Regions from separate parts of the Mesorhizobium sp. BAC0120 genome, predicted to be linked through region 2. Evidence: riboswitches for the same ligand, from Rfam matches in the RefSeq annotation. Region 2 holds a riboswitch; the other holds the start of a gene.
What was found. Region 2 has a riboswitch for cobalamin ahead of SAZ10_RS02075 (CbtB domain-containing protein). Riboswitches for the same ligand answer to the same signal wherever they lie in the genome.

Region 1: it holds a riboswitch for cobalamin, as region 2 does, so the genes downstream of both, SAZ10_RS07485 (ABC transporter ATP-binding protein) here and SAZ10_RS02075 (CbtB domain-containing protein) in region 2, are expected to answer to the same signal.

Annotation. Positions count from the first base shown of each region.
Region 1 covers NZ_JAWRCU010000003.1:124,194-136,072, forward strand. Annotated here, with positions in the region: gene SAZ10_RS07445 (sugar ABC transporter substrate-binding protein) at 1-911, opposite strand, end outside; gene SAZ10_RS07450 (GntR family transcriptional regulator) at 1,134-1,844, shown strand; gene SAZ10_RS07455 (mandelate racemase/muconate lactonizing enzyme family protein) at 1,902-3,068, shown strand; gene SAZ10_RS07460 (mandelate racemase/muconate lactonizing enzyme family protein) at 3,163-4,524, shown strand; gene SAZ10_RS07465 (NIPSNAP family protein) at 4,572-4,898, shown strand; gene SAZ10_RS07470 (mandelate racemase/muconate lactonizing enzyme family protein) at 4,908-6,104, shown strand; gene SAZ10_RS07475 (iron ABC transporter permease) at 6,167-7,180, opposite strand; gene SAZ10_RS07480 (ABC transporter substrate-binding protein) at 7,183-8,130, opposite strand; gene SAZ10_RS07485 (ABC transporter ATP-binding protein) at 8,153-8,941, opposite strand; cobalamin riboswitch at 9,148-9,355, opposite strand; gene SAZ10_RS07490 (alpha/beta hydrolase) at 9,830-10,714, shown strand; gene SAZ10_RS07495 (GNAT family N-acetyltransferase) at 11,096-11,611, shown strand; gene SAZ10_RS07500 (S41 family peptidase) at 11,699-11,879, opposite strand, start outside.
Region 2 covers NZ_JAWRCU010000001.1:439,935-451,813, reverse strand. Annotated here, with positions in the region: gene cobW (cobalamin biosynthesis protein CobW) at 1-708, opposite strand, end outside; gene SAZ10_RS02080 (DUF1636 family protein) at 705-1,124, opposite strand; cobalamin riboswitch at 1,180-1,389, opposite strand; cobalamin riboswitch at 1,483-1,679, shown strand; gene SAZ10_RS02075 (CbtB domain-containing protein) at 1,715-1,894, shown strand; gene SAZ10_RS02070 (CbtA family protein) at 1,910-2,692, shown strand; gene cobU (bifunctional adenosylcobinamide kinase/adenosylcobinamide-phosphate guanylyltransferase) at 2,685-3,197, shown strand; gene cobO (cob(I)yrinic acid a,c-diamide adenosyltransferase) at 3,199-3,813, shown strand; gene SAZ10_RS02055 (cobyric acid synthase) at 4,042-5,505, shown strand; gene cbiB (adenosylcobinamide-phosphate synthase CbiB) at 5,486-6,460, opposite strand; gene cobD (threonine-phosphate decarboxylase CobD) at 6,459-7,520, shown strand; gene SAZ10_RS02040 (tyrosine phosphatase family protein) at 7,517-8,026, shown strand; gene SAZ10_RS02035 (creatininase family protein) at 8,036-8,833, opposite strand; gene SAZ10_RS02030 (RidA family protein) at 8,830-9,222, opposite strand; gene SAZ10_RS02025 (ABC transporter substrate-binding protein) at 9,593-10,597, shown strand; gene SAZ10_RS02020 (ABC transporter ATP-binding protein) at 10,634-11,434, shown strand; gene SAZ10_RS02015 (ABC transporter permease) at 11,421-11,879, shown strand, end outside.

The DNA.
Region 1 (11,879 bases), on a different contig from region 2:
TCGGCCTGCTGGTTGGTGAGTGCCGAAACCGGAACCGACTTGTCGCGAACATACATGTCGTACGAGAGTTGCAGCGCCGCCTTGCTCTGCGGGCTGTTCAGCTCGACCTCGCCGTAGGTCGGGCTCGCGCTGGCTTCGTCGAAGACGCCGCCGCCATAGGCCCACAGCTGAGGCATGAAACGATAAGGCGTATTGCCGGCATTCTTGCGAGCCACGAGGCCGTAGCCGGCAACGCCGAGCTTGTCGTGGATCTGCTTGGAATATTTGACCACGTCGTCCCAGGTTGCCGGAGCCTTGTCCGGATCGAGACCCGCACGCTTGAAGATGTCGGCGTTCCAGATGAACGCCATCGTCTCGTTGTTGGTCGGAATGCCGTAGGTCACCCCCTCCCAGGTCACGGCCTTCATGGCGCCGGGCCAGAAATCCTCGGTCGCATACCCAACATCCTCGGGCTTGAGCGGCTGCAGATAGCCCTTTGACGCGAACTCTGTCCCACCCAGGATTTGCAGGCGGACCGCCATCGGCCCGGCATTGCCCAGAAGCGCCGTGCGGAACTTGTCGAGAAGGTCGTTATAAGTGAGGGCTTGTTCCTCGAGCTGGATGTTCGGATAGGTCTTGCGGAAGGTCTCGAAGAAATCCTTGTAGTACTGGCGCAAGAGGTCGGGATCGCCCTCGAACACGCCCTGATACCAGAAAGTCAGTCGCCCCTTGTAGTCGAGAGGGGTGACCTTGGCGCAATCAGCCGCCGTGTCAAAATCCTGTGTGCCCGCAATGGCGCGCACATATTCCGGCGACCACTTGTTCAGGTCGACCGGCGGCGCACCCAGCGCCGACGAAGACATCAGCGATGCCATTAAAGCGATGGAAACGGTGCCACGCAGAATGGCACCGCCGAGCGTAATCCTCGTCATAGGTATCCTCCACGTTCCCATGCCGCTCTGCGCCGGGGCAAGCGGTCCTTGCTCGTTCGACCGCGGGGGCTGCGCCTTTCTGCCAATTTCAATGTATCCCCTCGATCGCTTGATAGGTTTTCAGATCACAGATTGTCTGTCAACGCTGCCAGATCGTACATTGTTTGTAGAAATCGTGCGTGATATCGGTCACAACGTGTATTGACCGTGCAGGAGTCGTCATTGGCCGAAATAAGCGCTTTCAAAGCCAAGCCACCCGTGGGGACCGATCCCCTCGGGGCATCCAGCGAGGGTGCTTCGCTTTATGAATTGATCAGAGAAGACATCATCGAGGGACGGCTCGCCGCCAACGAACGTCTTGTCGTCGCCGATCTCGCGCGGCAACACGGCACTTCGACCAACCCCGTGCGCGAGGCCCTGCAGCTGTTGCGTGGGGAGGGCTTTGTCACCTTTGTCCCCAACCGCGGAGCGCGCGTCCGACCCATAGATCAGGATTTCGTCAGGGATATCTACGAAATCGGCGTTTTGATCGAGCCAGCCCTGACGCGATGGTTCGTGAATATGGCGACCGCGGAGGACATCGCCGAACTGGAACGCATCCAAGGGCTGATTGAAGAGAACAACTTCGCCGACACACTCCTGCACAGTGAGCTAGATACAGCCTTCCACACGGTGATGTATCAGCGGCACTACAACCGCCATGCCGCCGAGCTTTGGTGGAAGCATCGCGAAGTGCTGCGAGCGGTGAGCCGGCGTTTCAACTTCACGCTGGCACGGCGCGCCGCGATCATGCGCGAGCACCGCGAACTCATCGCGCACGTGAAAGCGGGAAAAGCCGACGAAGCGGCCGAACTCATTGCCCGCCATGTCGAGGGTTCCGGCCGGCATATTCTCGAACACATGCGTGCGCGCAACGCTGCTCGCGCCGGATAGAACGACAGGTCAGTCCAGAACTCGTCAGCCTGACCATTTCAGAAAAGGGGAATTGGGATGAAAATCACGAGTATTCGGCCGTGGCTGATCAAGTCCGATGCTTCTTATTGGGGGGAGTTCCTGTTCGTCGAGGTGATGACCGACGAGGGGGTGAGTGGCTGGGGCGAGATCACCACCACCACGAGGCTCGCCAACCGCGCTCTCTGCACGATCCTGCGGCAGATCGGCGTCGCCGTGAAAGGCGAGGATCCGGCCCGCATCGAGCACCTCTGGCACAAGATTTTCCGCAGCTTCACCTACATGGGCAGCCGCGGCGCTGCCGTGGAATGCGTGAGCGCCATCGACATAGCCCTCTGGGACATCCGGGGCAAAGTCCTCGGTAAGCCGATTTACGAACTGCTGGGCGGACCGGTACGCGATGAAATCGCGCTCTACACCCATCCCAACCAGGCCAGATTCACCAGCAAGGAGGCTGTGGTCCGCGAGATTCGGGACATCGTCGAGTCCGGACACACCGCGCTCAAGTTCGATCCTTTTCCCTATCAGGGCCGCAGTACCGATGGCCTGCCCCGCGAACAGCGCGATGGCTACCTTGATGGCAGCATGACCCGCAAGGACGAGCGCGAAGCCGCTGAACTCACGGCTCTGATCCGCGAAACGGCGGGGCCCGATGTCGAGATTCTCATCGACGCGCATGGCCGCTTCGACGTCCCCACCGCCATCCGCCTCTGTCGAAGCCTTGAGGAAGCCGGCCAGATCGACTGGTTCGAGGAGCCCTGCCCGCCCGAGAGCCTCAACGCCCTTAAGCAGGTGCGTGAGAAGGTCAGTGCCGCCATCTCGTGGGGCGAGCGCGGCCACACGAAGTGGGATTTCGTGCCGGTGCTCGAGAACAAGCTCGCCGACTACATCATGCCGGACGTCACCTGGACCGGCGGCATAACCGAGCTCAAGAAGATTTCGGCCCTGTGCGAGGCCTACTACGTCCCGGTCTCGCCACATGACGCCGCGGGACCGATCAACGTGGTTGCCGGAGCGCAGGTGATGATGACCGTTCCCAACTTCTACAGGCTCGAAACGTCGGAATGGAACCTCGGCAAGTACAACCACCTTATCGACAGACCGCTCGACAATTCGAATGGCAGCCTCAAGCTGACGTCGAGGCCTGGTCTCGGCATTGAGGTGAACCGCGACTACCTGCAGGCCCACGAGATCGAGTTGGGCTAGCAACGCTCCGTGCCGACTTAACGGGCGGAGCGCGGGCCATTGCCAGGCTGAAGGGCCAGTCAAGCAGCCAATCCTGAAAAATCGAGGAGGAAAGATGACGAGCCGCAGCACGCCCGGAGAGGCGATCGAGAACAATGTGCGTATCGCGTCGGGCCCGAGCGAATTGCGCATCACCGATATGCGCGTCGCCGAGATCACAGGCGCGCCGTTCACCTCGGCACTCCTCAAGATTTACACCAACCAGGGCATCGTCGGCCTGGGAGAGGTGCGCGACGGCGCTAGCGCCACCTACGCGCTGATGCTCAAGAGCCGACTGCTTGGCGAGAACCCCTGTGATATCGACCGGTTGTTCCGCCGCATCAAGCAGTTCGGCGGCCACGGGCGGCAGGGCGGCGGTGTCTCGGCAATTGAGATCGCGCTGTGGGACCTCGCCGGCAAAGCTTACGGCGTGCCGATCTACCAGATGCTGGGTGGCAAGTTCCGCGATCATGTGCGCATCTATTGCGACACCGACGCGGAAAAGCCGAGCGGCACCGAGACCGGCAAGCGCCTCAAGGAGCGCATGAACCTGGGGTTCACCTTCCTCAAGATGGACCTGGGCCTGATGCAGATCGCCGACATCCCGGGCACGGTCGTGGCTCCCGCCGGTACGCTCGAAGGCTACCGCACGCATGCCGGCCGGCTCCCGGCGCGAACGCTGGAAGAGCGTCGGCTGCGCAATGCCGCCTATGACCTGCAGAACGTGCGCCATCCCTTCAGCGGCCTGCACTTTACCGAAAAGGGTATCGACCTGCTCGAGCAATACATCCACGAAGTCCGCGAAGTCATCGGCTACGAGATCCCGCTCGCGATCGACCATGTCGGCCACATCTCGCTGCAGAACGGCATCCGTCTCGCCAAGCGGATCGAAAAATACGTCCCGGCCTGGCTCGAGGACGTTATCCCCTGGCAGTACACCGAGCAGTACCGGCAGCTGCAGGAGGCGACGTCGGTTCCGATCTGCACGGGCGAAGACATCTATCTCAAGGAAGGATTCGAGCCGCTGCTCAAATCGGGCATCTCGGTCATCCATCCCGACCTGCTGACCTCGGGCGGTATCCTTGAGACGAAGAAGATTGGCGATGCGGCGCAGGACCACGGCGTCGCCATGGCCATTCACATGGCCGAAAGTCCGATAGCGGCAATAGCCGCCGCGCATGTGGCGGTCGCCACCGAGAACTTCATGGCGCTCGAATACCACTCGGTCGACGTGCCGTGGTGGGATGACATCGCCATCGGCCTGCCCAAGCCGATCGTCAAGGACGGCTTCATCACGGTGACGGACAAGCCTGGCCTCGGTATCGACGACCTCAACGACGAACTGCTGCTGCAGCACCTTCAGCCGGGCGTCAGTGGCATCTGGCAGCCGACCGACCGCTGGGACGACGAGTGGTCGTGGGACCGCACATGGAGCTGATGGGCTTGCGACCTGCATTGGGACTGAGCAACACTTTGGGGAGAACCATGATCTACGAGCTCAGAGTCTATGACTGCCTGCCTGGCCGCCTGCCGGCGCTGCTCAAGCGTTTTGCCGACCATACGCTGGCGCTGTGGGACAGGCACGGCATCCGACAGGCTGGATTCTTCACGACGATGGTTGGCGAAAGCAACCAGCGCCTCACCTATTTCCTCGCCTGGGAATCCCTCGCCGAGCGCGAGACGAAATGGACGGCTTTCACCACCGATCCGGATTGGCTCAAGGCGCGTGATGAGTCTGAGCGCGACGGACAGATTGTCGCCAATGTCACCAATCAACTGCTGACACCCACGGCCTTCTCTTCGGTGAAATAGGGGCCGCCCATGAAAATCACCGACCTTCGCTGCGCCGTTATCGGCAAGCATCCCGTCGTCCGCATCGTCACCGACGAAGGCATTTACGGCCTCGGCGAGGCGGAATGGACCAAGCCCTATCTGAAACCCTTCGTGCTGCACTTCCGCGAAGCGCTGATCGGCGAGGACCCGACGGATGTCGAGCGCGTGATGCTGAAGATCAGGCAACGTGGCTCGTTCAAGCCCTATGGCGCCGCGGTCAGCGCGATCGAGCATGCGCTTTGGGACATTGCCGGCAAGGCCGCCGGCGTCCCCGTGTACAAGCTGCTCGGCGGCAAGGTACGGGACAAGGTGCGGGTCTATAACGGCTCGATCCGCAGGAAGCGGACCGGCGACAGGCCCGAAGACTATGCGGCTGACGTCCGATGGATGATGGAGCGGCCCGAAAACTTCTTCATGATCAAGCAGGGAATCAGCTTTCATTCCAACATGAAGTACAATGTGCCCGACTTCCACTACGGAGTCGCCCAGCCACCGACCTATCACGGCGCCATGAGCCAAGGGCAGATCAGCGAGCGCGGTATGGCGCACATGATCGACTGCGTGATCGCCATGAAGGAGGTGCTGGGCGACAAGGTTTCGCTGGCGCTCGATTGCGGCCCCGGCTGGTTCCTGCCCGATGCGATCCGCTTCGCCCAGGCCGTGGAGAGATACAACCTCATGTGGCTCGAGGACATGCTGACCGGGGACTACGTGCCCTGGGTCAACCCTCAGGCTTATCGCGAGCTGACAACCTCGACCTCGACGCCCATCCATACGGGCGAGCAGATCTATCTGCGCCACAACTTCAAGGAACTGATCGAGACGCAGGCGGTGCGCATCATCGGCCCCGACCCGGCCGACATCGGCGGCATCGCCGAGCTCAAATGGGTGGCAGAGCACGCCTACATGCATTCGATCATGATGGCTCCCCACGGCACGGCGAACGGCCTCTTGGGGCTGGGCGCGCTGATCAATGTCTGCGCGACGCTCCCGGCCAACTACATTGCCTTCGAATATCCGAGCGCTTCCGATCCCTGGTGGGAGGACATCATCGTCGGCCTGCCCAGGCCGATCGTGAAGGACAGCATGGTGGATCTGCTCGAGGCGCCCGGGCTCGGTCTCGACATCGACGCGCAGGGCGCGAGGAGGTATCTCGCAGAAGAGGACGCCGGCTTCTTCGATTGACATTGCTCGTGAGCCAGCGGGCCTCTTTGTGAGCGCCGATCTTGCCCCAGCTTTGCTCCCGATCAGAAACGGCTGCGGATCAAAGTGGCGACGACGAAGAGCGCGCCGATCGAACTCGTGATGATCCCGATCGGCAGCTCTTGCGGCGGCAGCAAGGTGCGGGCGAGAAGGTCGCTGGCCATGAGCAGCACGGCGCCGAACACGGCGCAGGCGACGACGAGGCGCTGGTGAAGCTGCCCTGCGATGCGGCGCGCCAGATGCGGGATCATCAGCCCGACGAAGCCGATCACGCCGGCGACCGAGACCAGGATCGCCGTCGAGAAGGCCGCCGCGAGGAAGGTCAGCATCCTGAACCGGCCGACCCGCACGCCGAGGCTCTCGGCCGCGTTCTCGCCGGCGAGGAAGGCGTCGAGCCGGCGGTGATTGCGGAGCGCAAAGATCGCGATTGCCGCGACGCCCAGAACTGCCAGGCCGATATTGTCCCAGCGGGCCAGCCCGAGCCCACCCATTGTCCAGAAGAGCACGGAGTGGGCGGCACGCTGGTCCCCGGCAAAGACGAGGTAATTCGTCAACGCCGTGAACAGGAAGGAGACGGCGAGGCCGGCGAGGATCAGACGCTCCGGCCCCTGGCCGCGGATACGGGCGACGAGCAACAGCACCACGACTGCGGTGAGGATGCCGCCGGTGAAGGCAGCAACCGGCAGCGTCCAGACGCCGAGGCGGTCGCCGAAGACAGTGATGACCGACACCGCGCCCGCGGCCGCTCCCGACGACAGACCGAAGAGGAACGGGTCGGCAAGGTCGTTGCGCGTCACCGTCTGCAGCAATGCGCCAACGATGCCGAGGCCGGCGCCGACTGAGATAGCGAGAATGGCTCGGGGCAGGCGAAGGTCGACGACGATCTTACCGACCGGCCCGGAGACGGCCGCGACGTCGAAGCCGGCCGCATGTGCCAGCGACGCGATCACCTCGCTGAGCGGAATGACCGTCGAGCCATAGGCGATCGAAACGAGCGCGAGAGCGACGATCAGCACCGCTCCCGCGCCAATTGCCGGTCCGAAGTGTCGGGGCGTCAAGCTCAGAAGGCTTCCGGATGCATCGCCCTCGCGATCTTGTCGATCGCCTCGATGTTTGCCGGGCCGGGGGTGAGCTCGGCGTAGCGGAGCGCGACGAACCGCTCATTCTTCACCGCGTCGGTCTCCTTCATCGCCGGATGAGCCTTGAGGAAGTCGAGCAGCTTCCGGTAGCCGGCGTCGTCCTGGTAATCGAGCAGGATCAGGAATTCGGGGTTGTGAGCGGCGACCGTTTCCCAGTCGGTATTGCCCCAGCTTGTTTCCATGTCGGCCATGATGTTGTTGCCGCCGGCGGCCTCGATCATTGCCGTCGGGATTGCGAATTTGCCGGCGGTGAACGGCTTGTCCTCGCCGGAATCGTAGAGGAACACCCGCGTGCCATTGCGCTCGCCGACCTTGGCCGTGATGTCGGCAAGCCTCTCCTTCCACCCGGCGACGAGCTTTTCGGCCTCGGCTTCCCTATCGAATATCTGGCCGAGCTTTTCGACGTCGCCAAACAGGAGATCCATCGAGGCGACAGGCCGGTTCTTGTCGAGATGAACGCAGCTTTCGGTCAGCACCAGCGTCTTGATGCCGTGAGGCGCAAGCGTATCGGGCGTGACGTCGCCGCCCGGTTTCATGCCGTAGTACCAGCCGGCGAAGAAGAAATCGGGCTCGACCGCAAGGAGGTTCTCCAAGGTCGGATATTTGGGAGCGAGTTCCGGGATCGAGCCTTGCTCTGCCTTGAACTCGGGTCCGACCTTGTACCAGCCGGTGATGCCGGTCAGGCCGACGATCGAAGGCTGCAGTCTCAGCGCAAAGGCCATTTCGGCCATGTTGATGTCCTGGATGACGGCGCGCTTCGGCGCCGCATCGAAGGTCAGCGGCGTGCCGCAACTGTCGACGGTGACGGGAAAGGCGAAAGCCGTCGGCGCAACAAGCGTGGCGGCAATGCAAAGCACAAGGCGTTTCATTCGGTCCTCCATTGAATCGGGATCAGCGGGAAAGGCGGATCGGGACGTCGAAGACCGTCAGCTCACGATCTTCTTCTCCCGGATGCGGCAATCTCAGCACGTCGACCGCAAAGATCTCGCGCACGAGGGCAGGCGTCAGCGTCTCTCGGGGCAGTCCGAGCGCCGCCAGCCGCGCCCGGTTCATGACGGCCACGCGCGTGGCGAAAGGCGCGACCAGCGGCAGGTCGTGCAGCACCGCAACGACGGCGATCCCGAGCCCTGCCACGAGCTCGAGAAGCTCGCCGCGGGCACGAGGGTCGAGATGGTTGGTCGGCTCGTCGAGAAAGAGGACCTTCGGTTCCTGCGCGATGGCCCGGGCAAGCTGCGCACGCTGCCGCTCGCCGCCTGAAAGCGAGCCGATCGTGCGGGCAAGCAGCGGCAGCAATTTGGTCCGCTTCAGCGCATCCACGACGACATCGCGGTCCTCGCTCCTGCGGCGCAGGCCCGCATGCGGCACGCGGCCTAGCTCCACATAATCGATCACGGCGAGGCGCGGATCCGGCTGGTCGGACTGGCCGACCACGGCGATGCTCAGCGCCCGTTCCGCCGCCGACAGCCGGTCGAGCCGATGGCCGGCGAGCCTGACCAGCCCTTGGCTCGGCCGAAGCATGCCGGTGAGCATGCGAAGTAGCGTCGTCTTGCCGGCGCCGTTGGGACCTATGATGGCGAGCCTTTCGCCCGCGCTGATTTCCAGGCTGACATCCTCGACGAGGCTGATGCCGGCTTCGGTCCGGCATGAAAGATGCCGCGCCTCGAGAACCGCTGCGCTCATGGCACTGCCTTTGGCAATGCCGCGAGAGCATGATCCCGCTCTTGCGAGCGCGCCGGCCTCCCGTCGGCGAGCCAGCGGATGCGTACATCGACGCTGTGAAGAACTGATACGCCTTCCAACCGATACCTCTTTCGATCAGGCACGGAAGGACGGCCGCAATAGCGGCGCCAGGCCGCTTTCGAAGCTTCCTCCCGGCACACCCCGTCCGGTCAACTCGCAATGATGGCAGGTCTCCTGGCTCGCGGGTCCTCGCGCCATCCTGCCTTCCCGGCCTTTCGGCCAGTGGCTGTTCGGATATTGCTCGCCGCTTACAGTTGCGGGGGCAGCCATGGCTTTGGCCCCGAAGAGCCGCACCACGTTCCCTTTTCACCCCGAATCTTCTCAACTCGGAGCACCATCATGCGGAAGCCTATTGTGGCCGTCGCGTCGTGGCAATGGCGATTCTTTCCGATCCGTCGCTCTCCTCCTTTCAAGCCGCTGCTCAGGCGGCGTATAGCGAGCAGTCGGCCGGTGGCAAGTCGCAATCGGCCAGCCGCTCTTGTCAGCCTGCGAAGCCTTCGATCATCGATCTTTCGGCCGCTCCTCGGGGAAGCTCGCTACCTTCTCGGCGAGAGTTGACCACGGGATATGTTATGTTATTACATTCGTCAAGGGAGCTGCCGCACATTGTCCCGTTGAGACAGCCGCGATGCAGACCAAGGAAGCGCTGAGACGACACGTATCGCAGGAGTCGAACCAGCGGCTCCAAACCTCTCGTGATGTTGTCGAGCAGGCTTCTTGAAATACCGGGTTTGATGCGGAACAAGCGACCGAAGCGACTGCCGACAATTGGTTGCCGGCATGCATGCCTGCACAATCGTCTGAGGTCCTGCGCCATTCAGGTGAGCCATGGATTGTAGCGAAGAGCAGATCGAATGGGAGGCTGACGGCAAGCGGATCCGCCTCGGCCTGACCCGCTTTGGGCAAGGACCGAGCCTTCTGCTGTTGCCCGCGCTCAGCTCCATCTCGACCCGCACCGAGATGCGCCCCTTGCAGGAGCGGCTCGGCGCCGCCTTCTCGATCGTGGCGACCGATTGGCCCGGCTTCGGGACATTTGCGCGCCCAAAAATCGACTGGCGGCCCGACCACTATCGCGCCTTTCTCCGCTTCGTGCTCGATCGCGTCGTCCAGCCCTCCGTGACGATCGCGGCCGGCCATGCAGCAGGCTACGCATTGGCTGAGGCCGCCGACCATCCGGCGAGCACCGGTCGGCTATGCCTGCTTTCGCCGACCTGGCGCGGGCCCTTGCCGACAATGACAGGGCGGCGCATGCGGCTGTTTCGCTGGCTTGCGAGAGCCGTCGATCCACCGCTCGTCGGCTCGGCCCTTTATCGCCTCAACGTCAACGGCCCTGTTATCCGCATGATGGCGCGCGGCCATGTCTATGCCGACCCGGACTGGCTGACGCCAGAGCGAATGGCCGAAAAGCGCGCCGTCACCGAAGCGCCGGGCGCACGCCATGCCTCGCTGCGCTTCGTCACCGGGGAACTCGATCCCTTTGCCGATCGCACGGCATTCCTCGACGCGGCCACGCGCGTCAGGTCGAGCATCCTGGTCGTCTATGGCGGTTCGGCACCCGCCAAGTCGAAGGCGGAAATGACCGCGCTCACATCACTCGCGTCGGTGGAGAGTGTTGAGTTGCCGCAAGGCAAGCTCTCCTTCTACGAGGAATTTCCTGACCAGACAGCGAGGGTGATCCTGCAGTTTCTCGGCATCAACGCTGACGCCGGCTAAGCGCTGGAATGCGGTCGTCGAAGCGCCGGCGATCGGCGTCGGCCGATGCGTCATGCAGAGCATGGATCACAGTCTCCATCTTGTCCGATTGATCCACGCCACCCTCAAACGACCACGTCTGAGATTACGAAAATCGTTTCGCTCGGGAAAGATCTGGCCGCGGACGTTCGGGTTTTCCGCGGCGCCAATTGTCCGATCATCTATGCCATAGCGCAACCAGGATGCTTCTTCTGCTCCCGGTGTATTGTCAGTGACCGGGAACTATGCTTCTTCTTCAGATAGAGTTCCCGTTCGGTAGACAGGATTATTGCCAGGACTGAGCCGACCGTGATGATCTGCATTTCCCAACGGTGGCACAATCTGATTTTGAACGTGTAAATCATGAAAATTCGCGCAATAAATACTCTAACTGATTTTGAAGAGGCGCACACGCTGATCGATGCCATGAGAAAATGGGACGCGGAACAGTCTCGCAACTTCGGAGTGCCAGATGCTGAACTGATTGAATATATTTACGGGCACACGCCCGAAACCCTGCAGGAAAAGTTCAGCAGGCCTGATGCAGGCTTCTTCCTGGCGCGGATAGATGAGAATATTGCCGGGTGTGCCGGCTATTCGAAGTCAGCTGGCGATATCGCAGAACTGCAGAAAATGTATGTACGGCCCGAGATGCGAGGCAGAGGCGTTGCCCGCGGCCTAATGACCGCATGCATCGATGCGATGCGCAGGGACGGATACTCCGTCGTACGGCTGGAAACAGTCACATTCATGCGCGACGCCATAGCGCTCTACGATTCCTTTGGCTTTAAGAGAAGCGACAGCTTCCGCACGGTTCCGGCCAGCCTGGAACCCATCACTATTTTCATGAAAAGAAAACTCCAGGGAACTGCCTCCTGAAGCGGGCCAGTGGCGCGGCACGACCAACGGCACAAGCTAGAAGAGCCAGCGCGAAAGCTGGCGCATCGGCTTCAAGTTGGGACTACCTTACCTTGTCAATGGCGTGGCTAGTCGGCCCATCACCAATGCCACGGCAGTTTCCTGAGTGGTCCCAGGGGCAGCCTGGACGTCAGGGCGCACGCCAACACCTCCCCAATTGCCGTGCGTGATCGGATTTTCCGCCCTGCCACTCGGCACGACAACGAAGAGGTCGGAACCGAGTTCATTC
Region 2 (11,879 bases):
GATCTCGTCCTCGACCGCCAGGCCCAGGCCGAGCAGGATCGATGGATCGACCTTGCCATGCGTGGATGGCACGATTTTCACGGCGCGCGCCAGGTGCTCGCCGACGATGGCATTGGCGCGTGCAGCGCCTTCGGCGTCGATCAGGTCGCTCTTCGACAGAATCACGAGATCGGCGCAGGCGACCTGGTCCTCGAACACCTCTTCGACCGGATCGTCATGGTCGAGCGAGGAATCGTCGATGCGCTGCGCCGCAAGCGCGTCCAGATCGGAGGCGACCTTACCGTCGGCCAGCGCCGCGCCGTCGACCACGGCGATGACGCCGTCGACTGTCACGCGGCCCTTTACCGACGGCCACTGGAAGGCCTGCACGAGAGGCTTCGGCAGGGCGAGGCCCGAGGTCTCGATGAGGATGTGGTCCACCTTCGGCGCCCGTGACAGGATGGTGTCGAGCGCCGGCACGAAATCGTCGGCCACGGTGCAGCAGATGCAGCCATTCGCCAGCTCCACCACATTCTCCTCCGGACAGGCATCGACGCCGCAGCCCTTCAGGATCTCGCCGTCGATCCCGACATCGCCGAACTCATTGACGATGATCGCCAGCCTCTTGCCGCCTGCGTTCTCGAGGATGTTGCGGATCAGCGTCGTCTTGCCGGCGCCGAGAAAGCCGGTGACGACGGTGCAGGGGACGCGTTCGAGCGATGCTGTCATGAATTGGTTCCGATGATGCTGAGGGGAGGGATGCGGGCAACCAGCCCGCGCTTCAGGCTTTCCGGCCGGCCGCGCCAGGGCAGCAGGCCGTCAGTCGAGGTAGCGAAGAGGCGGGCGCCCTCGACGAGGTCGGCGGCGCAGTCGACGGTGAGGTCGCCGAAGACATAGCTCCAGGCGCCTTCCTTTATCAGCGCTGCTGAAAGGCGGCGCTTGCAGTTGCCCAGGCATTCGATCTCAACGACCGGGATATCATGTTGGGCCGCCGCCCGCTGCGTGGCGGCAGCGAGGATTTGGCCGGGGCGGGGCGATGCGTCGGACCCCGACGAATCGCGGCAGGTGCGACAGATCAGGATAGCGACTTCGCCCGACGGTTTGGCCGGTCGAAAGGCATCAGGTGCCGCGCTCTGATCGGGGATATCGCGCTCGAATTCCAACCCTGATCTCCACGCCCGGGAACACCCGCCAGGCTTCGAGGAAGACGTTCGCGACGGCAGGTCTCCTGGCTCGCAGGTCATTGCCCTTGCGCCGCCTTCCCGGGCTTGCCGCCCAGTGGCCATCGGCGCTCGGCTCACCGCTTACAGTTGCGGGGACAGCCGCGGAGTTGGGGCCTTTTCGCCCCGCACCGCATTCCCTCTTAGCCCTTCCCCTTGCAAGGGAGGGACCGTCACTTTGGCATTTATGCTGCCGCGATGATCGCTGTCAACGACGCGGGCGTCTGCTCCTTTTGCGACCGTCCATGTCCGAAATTCGATTTGCCGTCGAGGCAAATTCGTCTATGGTCTCGTCGTCGGCGGTTCCCGTAAGGGAGCCAAGAGGGAATGCGGTGAGGGTTTTTCGCCTGAAGCCGCGGCTGCCCCCGCAACTGTGAGCGACAAGTTCGCCCCGAATGCCACTGGGCCTTTTGGCCTGGGAAGGTAAAGGCGAGCATCGAGTCGCGAGCCAGGAGACCTGCCGCCGGCATGCTTCTCTCGAGAGCCCTCGGGTGGAGGGCGAAAAGGATGGGACAATGACTACTGCTTCTGCTTCCCTCGGCGCATCGGTCAGCCGGCAATCGCGTCTTATGCAGCTGGCGCTCGCCGGACTGCTCGGCCTGTTCGTGGTCGGCTTCGTCGGCTTCTCGCATATCGACGCCGTTCACAATGCGGCGCACGACTATCGCCATTCGATGTCATTCCCCTGCCACTGACGAAAGCCTGAAACCATGTCTGTCTTTCGCAACGTCGTCTTCGTGGCGGCGCTGGCGGGGCTTGTGGCTGCGGTCGTGATGACCGCGCTGCAGATGTTCTCGACTGTGCCGCTCATCCTCCAGGCTGAGGATTATGAGCAGGCCGCAGATGTGAGCGGCCATGACCATGCCGCGTTCCCGGCTGATCAGCATGCCGGTGCCGCCGACATGTCCACCACGGCTATGGCGTCGGAAGCCGCCGCGCCCGCGCACGAACATGGGGAAGGCGCCTGGGAGCCGGCTGACGGCTTCGAGCGCTATTCCTTCACAGCGCTTGCCAACATCGTCACGGGAATCGGCTTCGCGCTGATCCTGGTCGTCGCCTCTGAGTTCGCCGGCGGGCTCGCCAGCTGGCGTCAGGGGCTGCTCTGGGGCCTTGCCGGTTTTGCCGTCTTTACGCTGGCGCCGGGGCTTGGCCTGCCACCTGAACTGCCCGCAATGCCCGCCGCGGATCTCGCCGCACGCCAGGTCTGGTGGTGGGGAACCGCTGCGGCAACGGCGGCCGGGCTGACGCTGATCGCGTTCCGGCGCGCGCTGCCCCTCGCGGCTCTAGGCGTCGCGTTGATTGTCGTCCCGCATATCATCGGCGCGCCGCAGCCGGCCGATTTCGAGACGCCGATCCCGGAGGGGCTGCACCATCAGTTCGTGGTGGCAGTGACGGTCACCAACCTGGTGTTCTGGGTCGTTCTCGGCATGGCAGCAGGGGCGTTGCGCTCACGCTTCATGAGCGGCGAGGACCTGCGCTCGAGCTTTGCCTGAGCCTGGCCTGACGCTCATCATCGGCGGTGCGCGCTCGGGTAAGAGCGCGCATGCCGAAAGGCTGGTCGCCGAGCTTGAGCCGCCGTGGACCTATATCGCGACGGCCGAGGCCTATGACGACGAGATGCGCGAGCGGATCGCCATGCATCAGACCCGTCGCGATGAACGGTGGCGGACGCTGGATGCGCCGCTCGACCTGGCCGGGGCACTCGAAGGCATTACCGAGGGAGCGCCTGTGCTGGTCGACTGCCTGACGTTATGGCTGACGAACCATATGCTGGCAGGCCATGATCTCGAAGCCGAGTGCCGGCGGCTCCTCGAGGTGCTGACGAAGCCCAGGGGAGCGTGGTTCGTGGTTTCCAACGAGGTCGGCTTGGGCATCGTCCCCGACAATGCGCTGGCGCGCCGCTTCCGCGACGAGGCGGGTCGGCTCAACCAGCGGGTAGCGGCGGTGGCGGATCACGTGATCCTCACGGTCGCCGGACTTCCGATGCAGGTGAAATGAGATGGCTGAAATTGATCGGAAGGAAGCCGAGCGGCATCGCGCCAAGATGGAAAAGCGCAAAGCCGTGCAGGATGCCGAGGTGGCCTCGAAGACGATCGAGAAGGGACTGTTGATCGTCAACACCGGGCCGGGCAAGGGCAAGTCGACCGCTGCCTTCGGCCTGGCATTGAGGATGCTCGGCCATGGCCGCCGAGTGGGCGTCGTCCAGTTCGTCAAGGGCGCCTGGCATACCGGGGAGAAAGATGCCTTCGCCGTCTTCGGCGACCGCATCGAATGGCATGCGATGGGAGAAGGCTTCACCTGGGAGACGCAGGACAAGGCGCGCGACATTGCCGCTGCGGAGCGTGCCTGGGCGAAGGCCAGGGAACTGATGGCCGATCCGTCGATCGGGCTCGTGATCCTCGACGAGCTCAACATCGCGCTCCGCTATGATTATCTCGACCTTGCCGAAGTCGTAGCGGCGCTGCAGGCCCGGCGTGAGGACCTGCACGTCGTCGTCACCGGCCGCAACGCCAAACCGCAGCTGATCGAGGCTGCGGATCTGGTTACGGAGATGGCGCTTGTGAAGCATCACTTCGCTGCGGGCGTGAAGGCGCAGAAGGGGATAGAGTTCTGAGCCTGTGATGTTGGCGCTCTACCTTGCCCCCCTCTGTCCTGCCGGACATCTCCCCCGCAAGGGGGGAGATTGGACGGCCGCCTTGGTTTCGCCAATCGCCAACACAGAACTAGATGCTGTCAAATATGAAGGCCAATCTCCCCCCTTGTGGGGGAGATGTCCGGCAGGACAGAGGGGGGCGCGACAGGGCGCCGACCGTTCCGAACCTAACGTTGCGGTACCCCTCCCATGACCGCCCGCGCCATCATGTTCCAGGGCACCGGCTCGGATGTCGGCAAGTCGCTGATCGTCGCAGGGCTGGTGCGGGCGCTCACCAATCGCGGGCTCAAGGTACGGCCCTTCAAGCCGCAGAACATGTCGAACAATGCTGCGGTCACCATCGACGGCGGCGAGATCGGCCGTGCGCAGGCCTTGCAGGCGCGCGCTGCGCGCGTGGCGCCGAGCGTCCATATGAATCCCGTCCTACTGAAGCCACAGAGTGAGGTCGGCGCGCAGGTCGTGGTGCAGGGGAGGGTTTTCGGTGCGGCCCGGGCCGCCGAGTATCAGTCCATCAAGGCGACGCTGATGCCGGCCGTGCTCGACAGTTTCGCGGCGCTCAGGCGCGAGGCCGACCTCGTGCTGGTCGAAGGGGCAGGCAGTGCCTCGGAGGTCAATCTGCGCGAGAACGACATCGCCAATATGGGATTTGCCCGAGCAGCACAGGTTCCGGTCGTCGTCATCGGCGACATCGACCGCGGCGGCGTGATCGCGAGTCTCGTCGGCACCAAGGCCGTGCTCACCTCCGATGATGCGGGCATGGTGCGCGGCTTTCTCGTCAACAAATTCCGCGGCGACCCCGCGCTGTTTCAAGACGGCATGGCGATGATCGCCAAGGCGACGGGTTGGGAGACGCTCGGGCTGGTTCCGCATTTTGCGGAGGCACACAGCCTGCCCGCCGAAGATGCGCTCGGCCTGATGGCGAAGGACAAGCGACGGCCAAAGGAAGCGAAGGTCAAAGTCGCGGTACCGATCCTGCCGCATGTCTCGAATTTCGACGACCTCGATCCGCTCGAAGCGGAGCCCGAGGTGGAGGTCGTCAAAGTAATGCCGGGCTCGGTCATTCCCGGCGACGCGGACCTCGTCATCCTGCTCGGCTCGAAATCGACGATCGCCGACCTTTCGGCGCTACGCAAGACGGGCCTGGACATCGATATCGCCGCGCATCGTCGACGCGGCGGGCTCGTTCTGGGGCTCTGTGGCGGCTATCAGATGCTCGGGCGGCGGCTGAACGATCCGGACGGGATCGAGGGACCGGCCGGGAGTGTGGACGGGCTGGCGCTGCTCGATGTCGAGACGCGGCTGACCGCGGAGAAGCGCCTCGTTGCGGTGACCGGAACCACCGCCGACGGCACGCCCTTTCTGGGCTACGAAATGCATATGGGTGCGACCGACGGACCTGACCGGGCGCGGCCCTTCGCGGAACTCGCGGACGGCACGCCGGAGGGCGCAGTTTCAGCGGACGGGAAGGTTGCCGGCACCTATGTGCACGGCCTGTTCGCCGACGACCGCCAGCGTGCGGCATGGCTCGAGCGGCTAGGTGCTATGAGCGGCGGCTTCGACTACGAGGCAGGCGTGGATGAGACGCTCGACAAGCTGGCGGTGCATCTTGAGAAATATGTCGATCTCGACCGGATCATTGCCCTTGCAGAATGACGGCCGCAGCGACAATCCCGATCACGGCACCCAGCAGCAGGTCGGCCGCATGATAGAGTTTCAGCGCCCTGCGGATGTCCGCTGCAGTCGCTGCGCGCCGACCTCCGGCGCCCATCTCGGCATCGCCCACGAGCACGCCGCCGTAATAGCGCGGGCCTGCGAGCGACAGGCCGAGCGCGCCGGCCATCGCCGCCTCCGGCCAGCCGGCATTAGGCGACCGGTGCTTCGACGCATCGCGCAGGACCGATTTCCAGGCTCTGCCCGGAGAGGCGCCGGGCACGATGAAAGCCGCTGCAATGATGAGCAGTGCGGCAAGCCGCGAGGCGGGAAGGTTGATCAGGTCGTCGAGGCGGGCTGCGGCCCAACCGAAGGCCTGGTGGCGAGGCGTTTTGTGGCCGATCATGGAGTCGGCCGTATTCACGGCCTTGTAGGCCACGCCCCCGGCGAGGCCGCCGATCGCCAGCCAGAAGGCTGGCGCCACCACGCCATCGGAGAAGTTCTCGGCAAGGCTTTCGATCGCCGCGCGCGAAACGCCGGCTTCGTCGAGACGTTCCGGATCGCGGCCGACGATCATCGAAACCGCCTTGCGGCCTTGCGCAAGTCCGCCGGTCTCAAGCCCCGTAGCGACCCTTCCGACATGCTCGGCGAGGCTCTTTTGGGCAAGCAGGCTGCTCGCCGGGATGGCCGTTGCGATGATGCCGAAGGGGATCAGGCTGAAAATGCTCTCGATAAGCAATGCAGGTACAATCGCCGCAACGAGCAGGATCGCCAATGCGAGCATGCCCATTGTTTGTCGCAGCCTCGGCGAATCGAATTGGCTATTCAGCCTCCGGTCGAGCAGCGAGATCAGACTGCCGATCCACGTGACGGGATGACCAATCGCCTTGAACAGCCGGTCTGGATAGCCGAACGCGAGTTCCAGCAGAAGCGACAGGAAAGCGAGAGGAAAGGCCATGGCGCGCCCTGAAGCGAGGCTCCGTCGAACAATATTAGATCAGCCAGTGCTCGATCACGGCGGCAGCCTTGCGAACGCGCGCCAGCTGTTTCCCGGCGCGCCGGAGCCGTGGATCGATCTTTCGACCGGGATCAACCCGCACTCCTATCCGTTTTTCGATTTGCCGCAAGCGGCGTTGACGCTGCTGCCCGAGCGGTCACGTATCGCCGAGCTCTGCGCCGTCGCGGCGCAGGCCTATGGCGCGCCTTCTGGCGCAAATATAGTCGCGGCGCCGGGGACGCAGATCCTGCTACCCCTCGCGATGCGGCTGGCGGATCCCGGCCGGGCCGTGATCCTCGGCCCCACCTATGCCGAGCATGCGCGTGCGGCCGCGCTCGCCGGGCACCAGGTTGTTGAGACCAGCCGCATCGAGGATCTCTCGGCTGCCGATCTCGCGGTCGTCGTCAATCCGAACAATCCCGACGGCCGCGTTCTCGAACCCGGCCTCCTTCTGGAGCTTGCCGCAACCCTGCGGGGGAGAGACGGGCTGCTCGTCGTCGACGAGGCCTTCATGGATGTCGGACCGGCCGGCGCCAGCCTGGCCGGCGACGCCGACCAGGACGGACTCATCGTTCTGAAATCCTTCGGCAAGTTCTTCGGTCTCGCCGGCCTCAGGCTGGGCTTCGCCCTGGCATCATGGCCGATCGTTCAAAGGCTCGAAGGGGAGCTTGGGCCATGGGCGGTATCGGGTCCCGCGCTCGAATATGGCCTCAAGGCGCTTGCCGATCAGGGTTGGCGCTCGGCTATGCAGAAACTCCTGGAACAGGAAGCAGCGCTGCTCGATGCGCTGCTCGCCCGCCACGGAATCACCGTCAACGGCGGCACGCCGCTCTTCCGATTCGTCGAGCACCAGGATGCCGCACTCATTTTCCACCGACTTGGGGCCGAGGGCATCCTCGTCAGGCGATTCGAGCGCTTGCCGAACTGCCTGCGTTTCGGCCTTCCGGCTGGAGAGGTCGAACGGGGACGCCTTGATAAGGCCTTGACGGAATGGCGCGAAAAGCGGGATGAGGCGCCATGATCTATGTTTGCCCGCTTTCGAAAATCGAGGAAACAGCCGCGAGAACCGGCGCGAACCGAATGGTGACACTGATCACCGCCGGCACGCAGGTGCTGCGGCCGACAGGGCTTGCCGAAGCGGACCACCTGTTCCTCGCAATGCACGACATCATCGAGGAGCTGCCTGACATGACGCCGCCGGGCGATGCGCATGTCGAAGCGCTGCTCGACTTCGCGCATAACTGGAACCGCAGGGCACCGCTTCTGATTCACTGCTTTGCCGGCATCAGCCGCTCGACCGCCGCGGCCTACACGGTCGCCGCCGCGCTTGCTCCGCAGCGCGACGAGGCCGAGCTTGCTGCGACCTTGCGCCGGGTTTCGCCGTCGGCGACCCCGAACATCAGGCTCGTGTCGATTGCCGATCGGCTGCTCGGGCGACAGGGCCGCATGATTGCGGCAATCGAGTCGATCGGCCGGGGCGTGGAAGCCGCCGAAGGCGTTCCGTTCGCGCTGCAGATCGACGGCTGACGGAAAAAGTTAGCTCAGATAATCCGCGAGCTGCGCCTTTCGCACGTCCCTAAGCAGCTTGATGAAGCCTTCCGCCTGAAGGCGCGCGGTGAGGCGGCCTTTCTCGGCGGTCGCAATGCTCGCATCGCCAACTACACCTTGCGGGTTGAGATCGCTTGCGATCCAGGCGAAGGCATGTGTGCCGGTATGGCGAAGCAGCTCGAAATCCTTTTCGGCGCGCGCCACGGCCGAGACGAAATTCCGGGCCTTCGTCATGTCGACAAGGTCCGGACGGAAATGCAGCATCAGCGATGTCTCGACATCGCCGCCATGGATGCCGTGGCGATCCTCCAGCTCCGTATACATGCCGGCCGGCCGACCGAAGCGCTGCCAGCTCGTCTTCACCGCCAGCATTCCGTGACGGACACGCAGCTCGCGCGTGACGATGCCCATGATCTCCTCGTTGCCGCCATGCGAATTGACGAAGACGATCTTGCGCAGACCGGCGCGCGCCACCGAGGCGCCCAGTTCTGTCCAGGCTTCGATCAGAGTCGCCGCGGGGAGAGTGATGGTGCCCGGCGCATGCAGGTGCTCGTTGGATTTGCCGACCGATTGAACCGGCAGGATGCGGATATCAAGATCGTTGGGGAGGATCTCGGTCACTTCGTTCAGCATGCCTTGCATGATCGACGTGTCGGTCGAGACGGGTAGATGCGGTCCATGCTGTTCGATCGCGGCAATCGGCAGCACGGCGATCGTCGCCTCAGGGTCGATCGAGGCATATTCGGTGGTCTTGTAGTCGCCCCACCAGACGCGTCTTGCCGTCATGCTGTCTCTCCCGCGGCCGTCACTTCCACTTCGACCTTGAACTCCGGCCGGGCAAAGCCCGAGACGATCATCAGGGTTGAGGCAGGAGCCGGTTCGGAGAACAGCCGATCGCGCACATCCATATAGGCCCTTAGATAGGCTCGGTCCGTGACGTATGCATTGATCCGAATGATGTCCTGAAGCCCCAGGCCTGCCTCGCCGAGGATGACGGCAATATTCCTGAAGCACAGCTCGGCCTGCGCGCCGGCGTCCTCCGGCACGACGTCGTCGGACCCGATGCCGAGCTGGCCAGAGCACAACACTAGCCGCTTGCCTGGCGGCACCTCGACCCCGTGGCTGTAGCGCGCAAAAGGCGGCTTGATCGACTTCGGCGTTAGATAGTTGAGCACCGTATTCTCCATCTTGCCGCAGCACCCTAAGCAGGCATTCGTGCGCTGTCCAACGAATGCCTGCTTAGGGTCCTCTGCTTGCCGCAGGTACTCAACGCAAAACCGTGGGACACTTTTGCGGAACCTGCTTAATTGCTCGCTAGCGGTCTCTTCATGACCGCTGTGCGCCGATTCCAATCACGATGGACTTGCGTTTAAAAAATAGGCACGATGCGGCAGGTAGCGGCAGGGCCGGGTAGCCGATCCGCAGCTGAATGACGAGCGAGATGAGGCGAAAGGCGTGTAGGCCCATGGCACGCGTCTTGCTTCTCGTCCTCTTGGTTTCGGACGCCCGAGGTACGATGTGCCCGGCAAAAAGAGGGTGGTGGTCATGATCAGGCAATTCAGCATTTCTGCGGCCGTCGCGGCACTCATCGCGGGCACGGCCTCGGTGGCTTCGGCCAATGAGAAGGTCACGTTCGGAACCAACTGGCTCGCCGAGCCGGAGCACGGCGGCTACTATCAGGCGGTGGCTGACGGCACCTATGCCGCCTGCGGCCTCGACGTCACCATCATGCAGGGCGGCCCGCAGGTATCCGGCCGGCCAATGCTGCTTGCCGGTAAGATCGACTTCTACATGGGCGGCAATCTGCTCTCTGCCTTCGACGCCGTGCAGCAGAATATCCCGATGAAGGTCGTCGCTGCCGATTTCCAGAAGGAGCCGCAGGTGCTCTTGTCTCACCCCGGCGAGGGGCTCGACAAGTTCGAGGATTTGAAGAATGCGGAGCAATACATCGTCGGCGACGAGGGCGCGCAGACCTTTCTGCTGTGGCTCGCTGCCGACCACGGCTTCGACGTCTCCAAGCGCGTGCCCTATACGTTCAACCCGGCTCCTTTCATTGCGAACAAGAAGTCGATCCAGCAGGGCTATGTCACGTCGGAGCCCTTTGCCGTCGAGAAGCAGGGCGGCTTCAAGCCGAACGTGTTCCTGCTCGCCGATAACGGCTTCAGCACCTATGCGACGACGATCGAGACCATGCAGGACACGATCGACAAGCGGCCCGAGGTGGTGAAGTGCTTCGTCGAAGGCTCGGCCAAGGGCTGGTACAATTACCTCTACGGCGACAACAAGGCCGCCAACGAGCTGATCAAGAAGGACAATCCCGACATGACCGACGAGCAGATTGCCTTCTCGATCAAGCAGCTCAAGGATTATGGGATCGCCGATTCCGGCGACACGGAGAAGCTGGGCATCGGCGCCATGACCGACGCGCGCATCCAGGATTTCTACGACAAGATGGTGAGGGCCAAGGTGGTGCCGGCCGGCATCGACATCAAGAAAGCCTATACGCTCGACTTCGTGAACAAAGGCGTCGGGCTGGAGCTGAAGAAATAAGATAGTTTGTCCGTGCTTCAGCAGACCAACACGCTGATGCCGGAGCGGAACGACGGGGTCGGGCAGGCTCTCCTGAGGCTGCGCGATGTCGGCAAGACGTTCTCCAACGGCGTCACCGCGCTCGATCGCGTCAACATGACGATCCGGCAAGGCGATTTCGTCAGCCTTCTTGGGCCGTCTGGTTGCGGTAAATCGACGGCATTGAGATTGATCGCCGGCCTGTCGATACCGACTTTGGGCATGCTCGAATGGAACAGGCCGCTCGGAGACGACCACATCGGCTTTGTGTTCCAGGAGCCGACGCTGCTGCCCTGGGCGAGCGTGTTCGACAATGTCTGGCTGCCGCTCAGGCTCAGAGGTATCTCTCGCAAGGAGGCGGCGGCCGCGGTGAGCGAGCTCCTCGAGCGTGTTCATCTCACCGGCTTCGAAAACGCCGTGCCGCGCGAGCTGTCGGGCGGCATGAAGATGCGCGTTTCGATCGCCCGGGGACTGGTAACCAGGCCGCGTGTGCTCCTGATGGACGAGCCCTTCGCCGCGCTCGACGAGATCACCCGCTTCAAGCTCAACGACGATCTTCTCGAGCTCTGGCAGGAACAGCGCTTCACCGTGATCTTCGTCACGCACAGCGTGTTCGAGAGCGTGTTCCTGTCGAACCGCATCGTCGTCATGGCCGCACGACCCGGCCGGGTTTATGAAGAGGTCGTGGTCGATGCGTCCTATCCGCGCGACGAGGCCTTCCGCACTTCGCCGGAATATGCCGCGCTCTGCCGCAAGACATCGGACGTGCTGATGCATGCAATCAGCGCAACTTCGGGCGTAAGCAATGGCAGCCGTTGAGGAAAGGGCTCCGGCAGCCATACTCGACCCGGAAGAAGCCCGCCGCATGCGGGCCGAGCGGATCGAGCGCATCGGCAAATGGGTATTGCCGATGCTGATCATGATCGCGGCGATCGGACTATGGGATCGCGTCTGCGTCTGGAACGAGATCCCGCAATACATATTGCCGCGGCCGGGCGTCGTGCTGCAAACGCTTTGGACTGACGCGGCGCTGCTCTTCGGCTCGCTGCTCTTCACGCTACGCATCACCTTCCTCGGCTTGCTGCTTGCCGTGATCGGCGGGGTGGGGCTGGCCGTGCTGTTTGCCCAGTCGAAATGGGTGGAGATGTCGTTCTTTCCCTTCGCGATCGTGCTGCAGGTCACGCCGATCGTCGCAATCTTCCCGCTGATCAACATCTATGTGAACAACCAGACGGCGAAGCTTCTGCTGTGCGCGTGGATCGTC